2 regions of the Alkalihalobacterium sp. TH-98 genome follow, and region 1 is predicted to be linked to the other one. Evidence: riboswitches for the same ligand, from Rfam matches in the RefSeq annotation. Region 1 holds a riboswitch; the other holds the start of a gene.
What was found. A riboswitch is a leader RNA that binds a small molecule or an ion and turns the genes downstream of it on or off. The one in region 1 is predicted to bind cyclic di-GMP.
Positions count from the first base shown of each region.

Region 2: another riboswitch for cyclic di-GMP. It lies ahead of AC2VNP_RS10295 (hypothetical protein); the one in region 1 lies ahead of AC2VNP_RS15605 (anti-repressor SinI family protein).

Region 1 covers NZ_JBYCKM010000044.1:106,819-111,071, reverse strand. Annotated here, with positions in the region: gene sigK (RNA polymerase sporulation sigma factor SigK) at 1-687, opposite strand, end outside; cyclic di-GMP riboswitch class I at 1,247-1,335, shown strand; gene AC2VNP_RS15605 (anti-repressor SinI family protein) at 1,367-1,558, shown strand; gene AC2VNP_RS15600 (anti-repressor SinI family protein) at 1,809-1,955, shown strand; gene AC2VNP_RS15595 (anti-repressor SinI family protein) at 2,419-2,541, shown strand; gene AC2VNP_RS15590 (helix-turn-helix domain-containing protein) at 2,623-2,958, shown strand; gene AC2VNP_RS15585 (helix-turn-helix domain-containing protein) at 3,000-3,233, opposite strand; gene AC2VNP_RS15580 (hypothetical protein) at 3,277-3,564, opposite strand; gene AC2VNP_RS15575 (aldehyde dehydrogenase family protein) at 3,856-4,253, opposite strand, start outside.
Region 2 covers NZ_JBYCKM010000026.1:161,810-166,062, reverse strand. Annotated here, with positions in the region: gene AC2VNP_RS10305 (class II aldolase/adducin family protein) at 1-9, shown strand, start outside; gene AC2VNP_RS10300 (hypothetical protein) at 389-1,150, opposite strand; gene AC2VNP_RS10295 (hypothetical protein) at 1,756-2,139, opposite strand; cyclic di-GMP riboswitch class I at 2,184-2,274, opposite strand; gene helD (RNA polymerase recycling motor HelD) at 2,333-4,253, opposite strand, start outside.

The sequences.
Region 1 (4,253 bases):
TCTCCGGTAAAATTCATGAAACAACTTCATTAAAGCTCTCTTTTCAATCCGAGAAACATAGCTTCTCGAAATGTTTAATTCTTTTGCAATTTCTCTTTGTGTTCTTTCCTTCATTAAGTCTAAGCCGAACCGCCCGACAATGACTTCTTTTTCTCGTTCATCTAGAACGTGGATGTAATCGTAAATTTGTTTCTTTTCCATTTTCAGTTGGATCGTGTCAACGATGTCATCGGTTTCTTCTTGAAGGACATCAATTAACGTAATTTCGTTTCCTTCCTTATCCGTTCCAATTGGATCATGGAGAGAAACATCTTTTTTTACTTTCTTTAACGCACGAAGGTGCATGAGGATTTCATTTTCAATACACCTTGCTGCATATGTCGCTAATTTCGTTCCTTTACCTTGCGAATAGCTCTCAATCGCCTTTATTAACCCAATCGTACCTATCGAGATCAAGTCTTCGGTATCCTCACGTGTATTTTCAAACTTTTTAACGATATGGGCAACCAATCGTAAATTATGTTCAATGAGGCGATTTCGAGCTTCTTCGTCTCCTTGCTCCATGAGCTGTAAGTACTTTTGCTCCTCTGCTTTCGAAAGCGGTTGCGGGAAGGCATTGTTTTTTACGTACGATACAAAAACAATGACTTCCTTAAAGAAATAGGTGATGGCTGCAAATAATGACACTTCCTCACCCCCATAAGGTTTGATATCTTATGTCTATGTAGGGATGGGCTCGGTTGTGTCTGTACACAAAAAATATGTGAAATTTTTTAAATATTACACTTTAAGAAACATATTTAACTTGATCTAATCACAAAAACAACTCTTTCAATGTAATACTTAAATAGTCAACATTTTTCTTCTATAAGATTAAAACATAATTACCTTTATAGAAAAATAAAACTTTCGTTAGTAAAATCTCGACATTATCTCCAATTATCTATTGCTATTTTACAATTTATTCCTGCTACATTTGGGCTATACCTTAAGGTTTATAAACTTCCAACTACGTAAAGAGGACTAAATAACTATAAAAATAACCTTTTCACTGTTTTCATATTGTTTAATAGGTTAATTATACCTATTTTGTGTTATAACATTGTCAAAATTCATTACTTTCTAAATTTTATTACATCGACACTCTTCAACACCACAAAATTTTCTCATCCTTTATACTACTAATGACAAGCCATAAGTCATATAAATTGTAAAAAAGTATGTTAATTATTAAAAAATAAAGTAATCAGTCAAAGGGCAAACCTATTGAAAGGTAGGGACGCAAAGTCACAGGTCTAAGGTTGAATTCTCAATGATGATGGCTGGACTACCTGAAATGCTTAATGTATTTTAGGAGGTAATGATTATGAAGAGTAGCGGGATATTAAACCTTGATCACGAATGGGTTGAATTAATGAAGGAAGCGAAAGATTTAGGTATGAATACAGATGAAGTGCGATCTTTTTTCTTGAAAACTGAAAAAACTGCAAAAACCATTCGCACATCAAGGACGTTCACGATTAACAAAAAGACCTCCTCTTTTTACGCTACGCTATAATATGAGAAAAGTGATATGAGATGAAACTTGTTCATCCCGTATCACTTTTTTTACAAACTGAACCTGCCTTACTAGAAAGTAATTAAAAAAGGGAAAATCTCTAAAAATACTATATAACGAACGTAAAGCGACTGATTCTGTCTATTTTTCACTATTTTTCTTCAATTACCTTATTTGATTATCTAATATCGTTCTATATAATGAACATTAAGAAGAATAAAATGGAGTATTAGGAAAAGGGAGAGATCGTATGAAACCTACTGAAATACCCTGCGAGGAAAGGCTGCTGGATTTAGAGTGGATTTTACTTATGAAAGATGCAAGAGAGATCGGACTTCAGCTAGATGATGTTAAAGCCTTTTTAGAGCAATGTAATCGCAATCAAGAAGAAAGGTAGCGCTATCATAAATTTTATGAGTATAGTCTTAAGTTAAATAGCTTAGTTTCCCAAGTCAAATTAGTTTTACTATAACCACTATTGAAATAGTGTAGGACTACCAAACTATAAATACCTTCTTTTGACCCATAAATGAACTGTAGAAATTCGGAAGTTTTTGTCTAAAAGTAAAGGTTGAATAGTTTTTTTTTCTAAGAGTATTCTTTACAAACACATTTACACTAAGTGTTACGCGCTCTAAATAAAATGTCGATTGGAAATTTATTGCAACTGTTACTATAAATATGACTTCAGTAACTAAAAGTTTTTCCTATTTTTTTATATGATGGTAATGGGTTAACTAATTGTAGTCGCAAATTCCCAACTATTTTATTAACTATTGATCGCCGTGTTTATATATAGACCTATTGCTATACTGACAGTAGACTGATATTACTGTGTACAGGAACTAGGAGGTAGAAGAATGAACACAAAGACCTGTGAGGCTTTGGACAAAGAATGGACAGCTTTAATAATTAAAGCTAAAGAATTAGGGTTTACGATTGAAGAAATTAAAGAATACCTTAACAAAACCGTTAAAACATGATCTCGCAGTTCTATTTACAGAACAAGCCTTAAACTGTTATAATTCCTATAAGTATACAGGTTGAGAGAGGAAACGATACAGATGATCGGAGAAACAGTCAAACGATTACGATTAGAAAAAGGCTTGTCTTTATCTGAATTAGCAGAATCCGCTGGTGTAGCAAAATCCTATTTAAGTTCTATAGAAAGAAACATCCAATCTAATCCCTCCATACAATTCCTAGAAAAAATTTCTTCGGTATTAGGTGTTAGTGTTGAAACACTATTAAACGAAAATAAAGAAAAGAAAACTGAGTTAGAATACGACCTCGATTCAGCTTGGGTGGAATTAGTTAAAGAAGCGATGGAGTCTGGTGTCTCAAAAGAACAGTTCCGTGAGTACTTAGAATTTAACAAGTGGCGTAAAAACAACAATTAATTGGAAGTTCAATATATTGAAAAAACAAACAATCCACCTCTCTACATGGAGGTGGATTGTTTGTCTTCTTCTTCCGAATTCATTACTTCTATTAAGTGAATTAGCTCAACACCAAGTGCTTGTGCCATCTTTTCCAAAACCGATAAACTCGGGTTCGTCTGTAAACCGCGCTCAATATAACTTAAATAGGACTTAGAAACACCTGACAATTCAGAGAGTCGATCTAAGGATAAACCTTTCTTTCTTCGCAGCTCCCTAATATTCCCCCCATTCATATTTACCTCACCCTTTTTATTTTGTCATTTTTATCGATATTCCTCAATTCGTCTTAAAATTCATTTCATAGTAATACTCTTTACTTTGAACATTTTTCACGCACGTTAAAATCATTCCGTATACTTCCATTGACTTTCCAAATATATTAAGAGTCGTTCGATAAATGACCTGCTCTGAAACTGGAAATTTTAAAGAACTAATAAATATAAGTGATGTTGTTGTGAACTCAAATACATTAACATAAGTACATTTCGAGTTGACTACGTTGTCTTTCACGAGATGTATCATTAATTCCGCCTGAATTGGACTTTCTATATCAATGGTCTGCATTATTTGATGACCCTCCTCTCCTGCTTTGGTAACACCACTTCGTTCTTTATAAAGAATATTATATGATTAAAGTTCGTTATAGTAAACGGTACTTAAGTCCTTTCATTCTTTATTAAGAACATTTATTACGCCTTTCTTAGTGTTAACTTATTTACGTGACGCTTGTTTTAAGAATAGAAAAGTAAGAAATAGGGAATTGGTAAGGAGATCGAGAGGTATCGGCGATAGACAACAAAAAAAGTGATAGGAACCTACACACAGCCCTACCACTCTATTTTGATATAAAAACTTTTAAAGGTTGAAGCAAACCACTTTTGGTTCTGTCATTTCTTGAATAGCGTATTTCACACCTTCTCTTCCTAATCCTGATCCTTTGACGCCACCGAATGGCATGCTGTCAATACGGAAGTCACTGCTGTCGTTCACCATGACACCACCGACATCGAGCCTTTGGATCGCTTCAAAAGCAGCCTGGAGGTGATTGGTAAAGATCCCTGCCTGCAAGCCATAGTTCACATCATTTGCCCGTTCAATTGCCTCTTGTAAACTATTGACTGCGAAAATCAGAACGACGGGGCCAAAGATTTCTTCTTTAGCGATCGTTGCATTTGGCGGGACGTTTGTTAACACCGTCGGCTCGAGATATGCTCCTTCTCGGTTTCCACCGCATGCTAAAGTGGCTCCTTGTT
Region 2 (4,253 bases), on a different contig from region 1:
ATGAATTAATGTGAAACCTATTGGTAACATCTAATTAGCCCCGACAATCCTATTGTTGTCGGGGCTCCACTACGTGATTATATGCAACTAAACACATCTTAACGGTAAAGAGGTGTGTTTAGTTTATAGATTTTGGGAACGGTAATTACAAAAATTCAATGAATTACACTTTCTGAGCCTCTTCTCCCTGTTACTGGTAATACCAGGGTCATATTCTCGTTTTCTGGCCCACACTCCAACCAGTATGAGTCCAGATTGCACTGTCGTAAGAGTTGAGGGAAGTCTCGCTGGCCGCTACTACTACCAAGCCCATCTACAAATGCTGTTTCTATCTAAAAAACATTAAGAGGCTGCCATAAAAGTGGGCAGCCTCTCTTCTTTCTACGATCTATTTTATTTCCTCAAGCTCTTCTTCATTTTTCCCAACTTCTTTAATTAACGCTTTATAGCCATTTCTCGTTAATTTAAACTCATTATCAACGTATCCTGACTTTTCTAAAGCTTGAATGATGTCATCTGATAATGATGAGCGAATTTCATCTAGCGCCCAATTCAAGTCATAAATCGATCCATTGAGGACAGAATCCTTATCCAGTGAAGCAGCGATTTCTTTGATCGGATCGACCTTTATGAAATACTTCTTTGTTTCAAGTACAGCTTGGTGGATTTTGTTTTTCGCATTATTAATTTCTTGCATAATCGTTGATATTTCGTTATCTTTTTGTTTAATTTGTTGACGATACTTTTGTTTTTCTAAATCGCTTAATTCAGCTTTTGTAAAAAGCTCTTCGAGTAACATCGTTCGATCTAAATCTACTTTTTCTAAATCACTTTGTTTCTTTGCAACTTCAGACTTTGTTAACTCCACATCTTCAGATTTTTCGTCTTCAACCTGCTTAGTTTTCACATTGTTTGCTTCTTCACTTTGGTTAGTAACTAACGGAGTTCTTATTCGATTAATAGAAACCGCAAGAGTCATTAACAACACCATAACAAATAATCTAAAAATAATATCATTAAACAAAGCTCCTATGAAAAGTGCTACTCCTAAACATCCAATAACAATTATAAACGCCCAATCTTTTGACGAGTTTGGTTTTTTTAATGCTTGAAGTAACGACGAAGATTGCTGTTTTGATCTATATTCCATCTTCTTTCTCCTTTATTTACTTTTTAATTGCAACATCATTTGAAAAATATCCTATTTTGAGTATATCAATAAAATTTAAGTTTGCCAGACTTCAATTGTGTCAACTTATTATAGAGTAAGGAAATCATACTGTAATGAGTAGTCTTTACTATTCTCTTCTACAAATACCTTATATTAAAAAAGATAAAGCTATTACAAAAATGGATAAATGGTATAAAAGATCCAATATATTTGTTCTCCTATAGGATTTTAGCATATTAAGAGAAACATAACCTGAACGAATGACGATAATAACCAGAGCAATCGTAATTAAAATGGACGGGATCATCTCGCAACACCTCCAAGTTGTTAAGTCATTCATGTATATGATCAAAGATTTCGTCATACGACTCTTTTTTTATTGACAACTTCGTACAAACAATTCCAATATTAAAGCACCTGAACTTCAAGAACAGTTTAATCAAAGCATCTCCACTCTAAAAAAAAAGACGCAACATGTAAGACAGCTTCACATGTTACGACCTTCAAAATAAGATTTTTCCATTTACTTCATATATACATCTCTCTAAACTTACCTATTAAATGGGTCTCTTCATGTCCCTCACCTATAAAAAATCAAGAACGTACGTACCGTCGCGACCATTAAGATAAGGATTAATATGACCGCCAAATTTATACTTGTATCCACGGTATTGCAGAAGCGACGGGGAGATTTCATTCGATCTTTCCGTAAACTCGATTCCTTGAAACCCCTTTTCATTGGCGATCTCTTCTAGAATAACTACTAATCTGTCCAATTGATATTTAGACATAGCTTTTTTACATTCCAATAAAACGACCAAACGTTTACTACGTCCAGGTCCAGGTCGAATCGTCAACTTACATTCTACAAAATTTAAATAGAGACAAACTAAATCCTCGGTATAACCAGCATAGTTTAAAATCTTGTTCAATTCACTGAAATCTTCCAATTTAATTCGAACAAACAAAATACTACTTCCTCCTTATTTACTAAACCGCACGGAGGTCCATATTCGGCAACTGGCTAGCATAGTTAATTAACATTAACTGAAGCCCCTATAGTTTTGCGTCATCACTTTTCAATGATTTTGCCCTTTCGTACGATTGTTTTATATCATTACTATCTTAACAGCATTTTCAGAATACTGAAACCAAAAAGGTCTAATTTTCATTTCTGTATGTCTCTTTTGGAACTTTATCGAGAAATTGACTCAGTTCCCCTTTATAAAAAAGGTCTAGTGAATGCATCGCCCTTGTACACGCGGTATAAAATAAATTCCGTTCACTATCCTCGTGGTATTTTGAGTTTGAAGCATCGTAAATAATAACGGCATCAAACTCGACTCCTTTTGATAAATAAGAGGGGATTACTAGTACCCCGGCTTCATAACCTGTCGATTGTTTTGTTATCATTCGAAGAGGTAGTAATTCTTTTAAATGTTCGTATACATTCTCTGTTTCCTCAGCCGTTTTACAAATAATTGCAATCGTTTCATGTCCATTGGCTTGAAGTGTTTCAATTCTCTTCCCTATTTTTGAATGGAGTTCATTTTCATCTTCAGCTAATTGAACCGATGGCTTTTCACCTTGTCGATTAAAAGGATCAATATTTGCACCGATAATCCCCTTCGTAAACTCGACGATTTGATACGTCGAACGATAACTGCGTGTCAGCTGATATTGCTCCATATCATCTTCTTGAAACAAATAACGTAACGCTTCAAAACTATTGACGGAAGAATGGGCATAAATGGACTGATTTAAGTCACCAAGCACAGTCATTTTTGCACGTGGAAATAAGCTTTTTATGAACGCAAATTGAAACGGCGAATAATCTTGTGCTTCGTCAATAAACACATGACGAATCGACGTATTCACCTGAAGACCCTCGAGCCGACCTTTTAAATAAAGAAGAGGTGTCGCATCCTCATATCGAAGATGGTTTTGTTCTATATTTTCAGTTGTTGAGACGCATATATCAGCCCACTCTTTCGGTAATTGATCCGAATACCCGTTTACATACTCTGCTTTTCTAAACAATTGGATATACGTTGCTTTCACATCAACAAACTGTAGATTTTCAATATACCTTCTAATTTTCTTCAAGCGTTTTTTCACAATGATCGCAGCAAGTATTTGTTGTTCTCGGTCAAAATCATAAAATTCATCGTTGTTTTGATTGTTTTTTTGGAGCTTATGGTAGGCTTTTAAATAGGCTTCCTTATCTAACAGCTCCATTTCACGTTCAACCCACTCTTCTTTTCGTTGCTGAAGCTCAAACGTTCGTAACTCCTTTAATAACCATTCTGAGGTTAAATTCATTCGATTAGGTATTGGTAAATCCTGATCTAGAGAGTAGAAATACTCTTTGATCCTTGTGCTTGAGAATAAAACTTGCCCTTTAAATTTCAGGCCTCTAAAAATGATACCATCTTGTTTTAGAAGACTTAAATACTCATCAATCACCTGCATAAATAATAGCGACGATTTCAATTGGATACCTGCGATACCCACTTTGTAAGATTTATCTTTAGTTTTCGTTAAAACAAATTCCATTTGAGAAAATGGATCTTCTATTGTAAACGCATCTCCTAAGCGATGTTCTAGGTATTCTTGGAATGTCGTCTGTTGCATATTTTCTTCACCTAGCTCTGGTAAAACACTAGAAACGTAACTATTAAACATGGAGTTTGGTGAAAATAAGACGATATTTTCTGCTAATAATGTATCGCGGTATCGATACAACAAATACGCCACTCGTTGCAGAGCTGCTGAAGTTTTCCCACTTCCAGCTACTCCTTGTACGATTAACAGTTTTCCTTTTTCATTTCGAATAATTTGGTTCTGTTCTTTTTGGATCGTTGCAACGATGTTTTTCATTTGAGAATCAGCTTGAGCCCCAAGAACCGTTTGAAGCATTTCATCTCCAATCGTAATTCCTGTATCAAACATATGTAAAAGCTCACCGTTACGGATAATATATTGCTTTTTTCCCTTCATCGTACCATCAATCAAACCAGAAGGTGTCTCATACTGAGCAGCTCCTGGCCCATAGTCATAATATAAGCTTGAGATCGGCGCA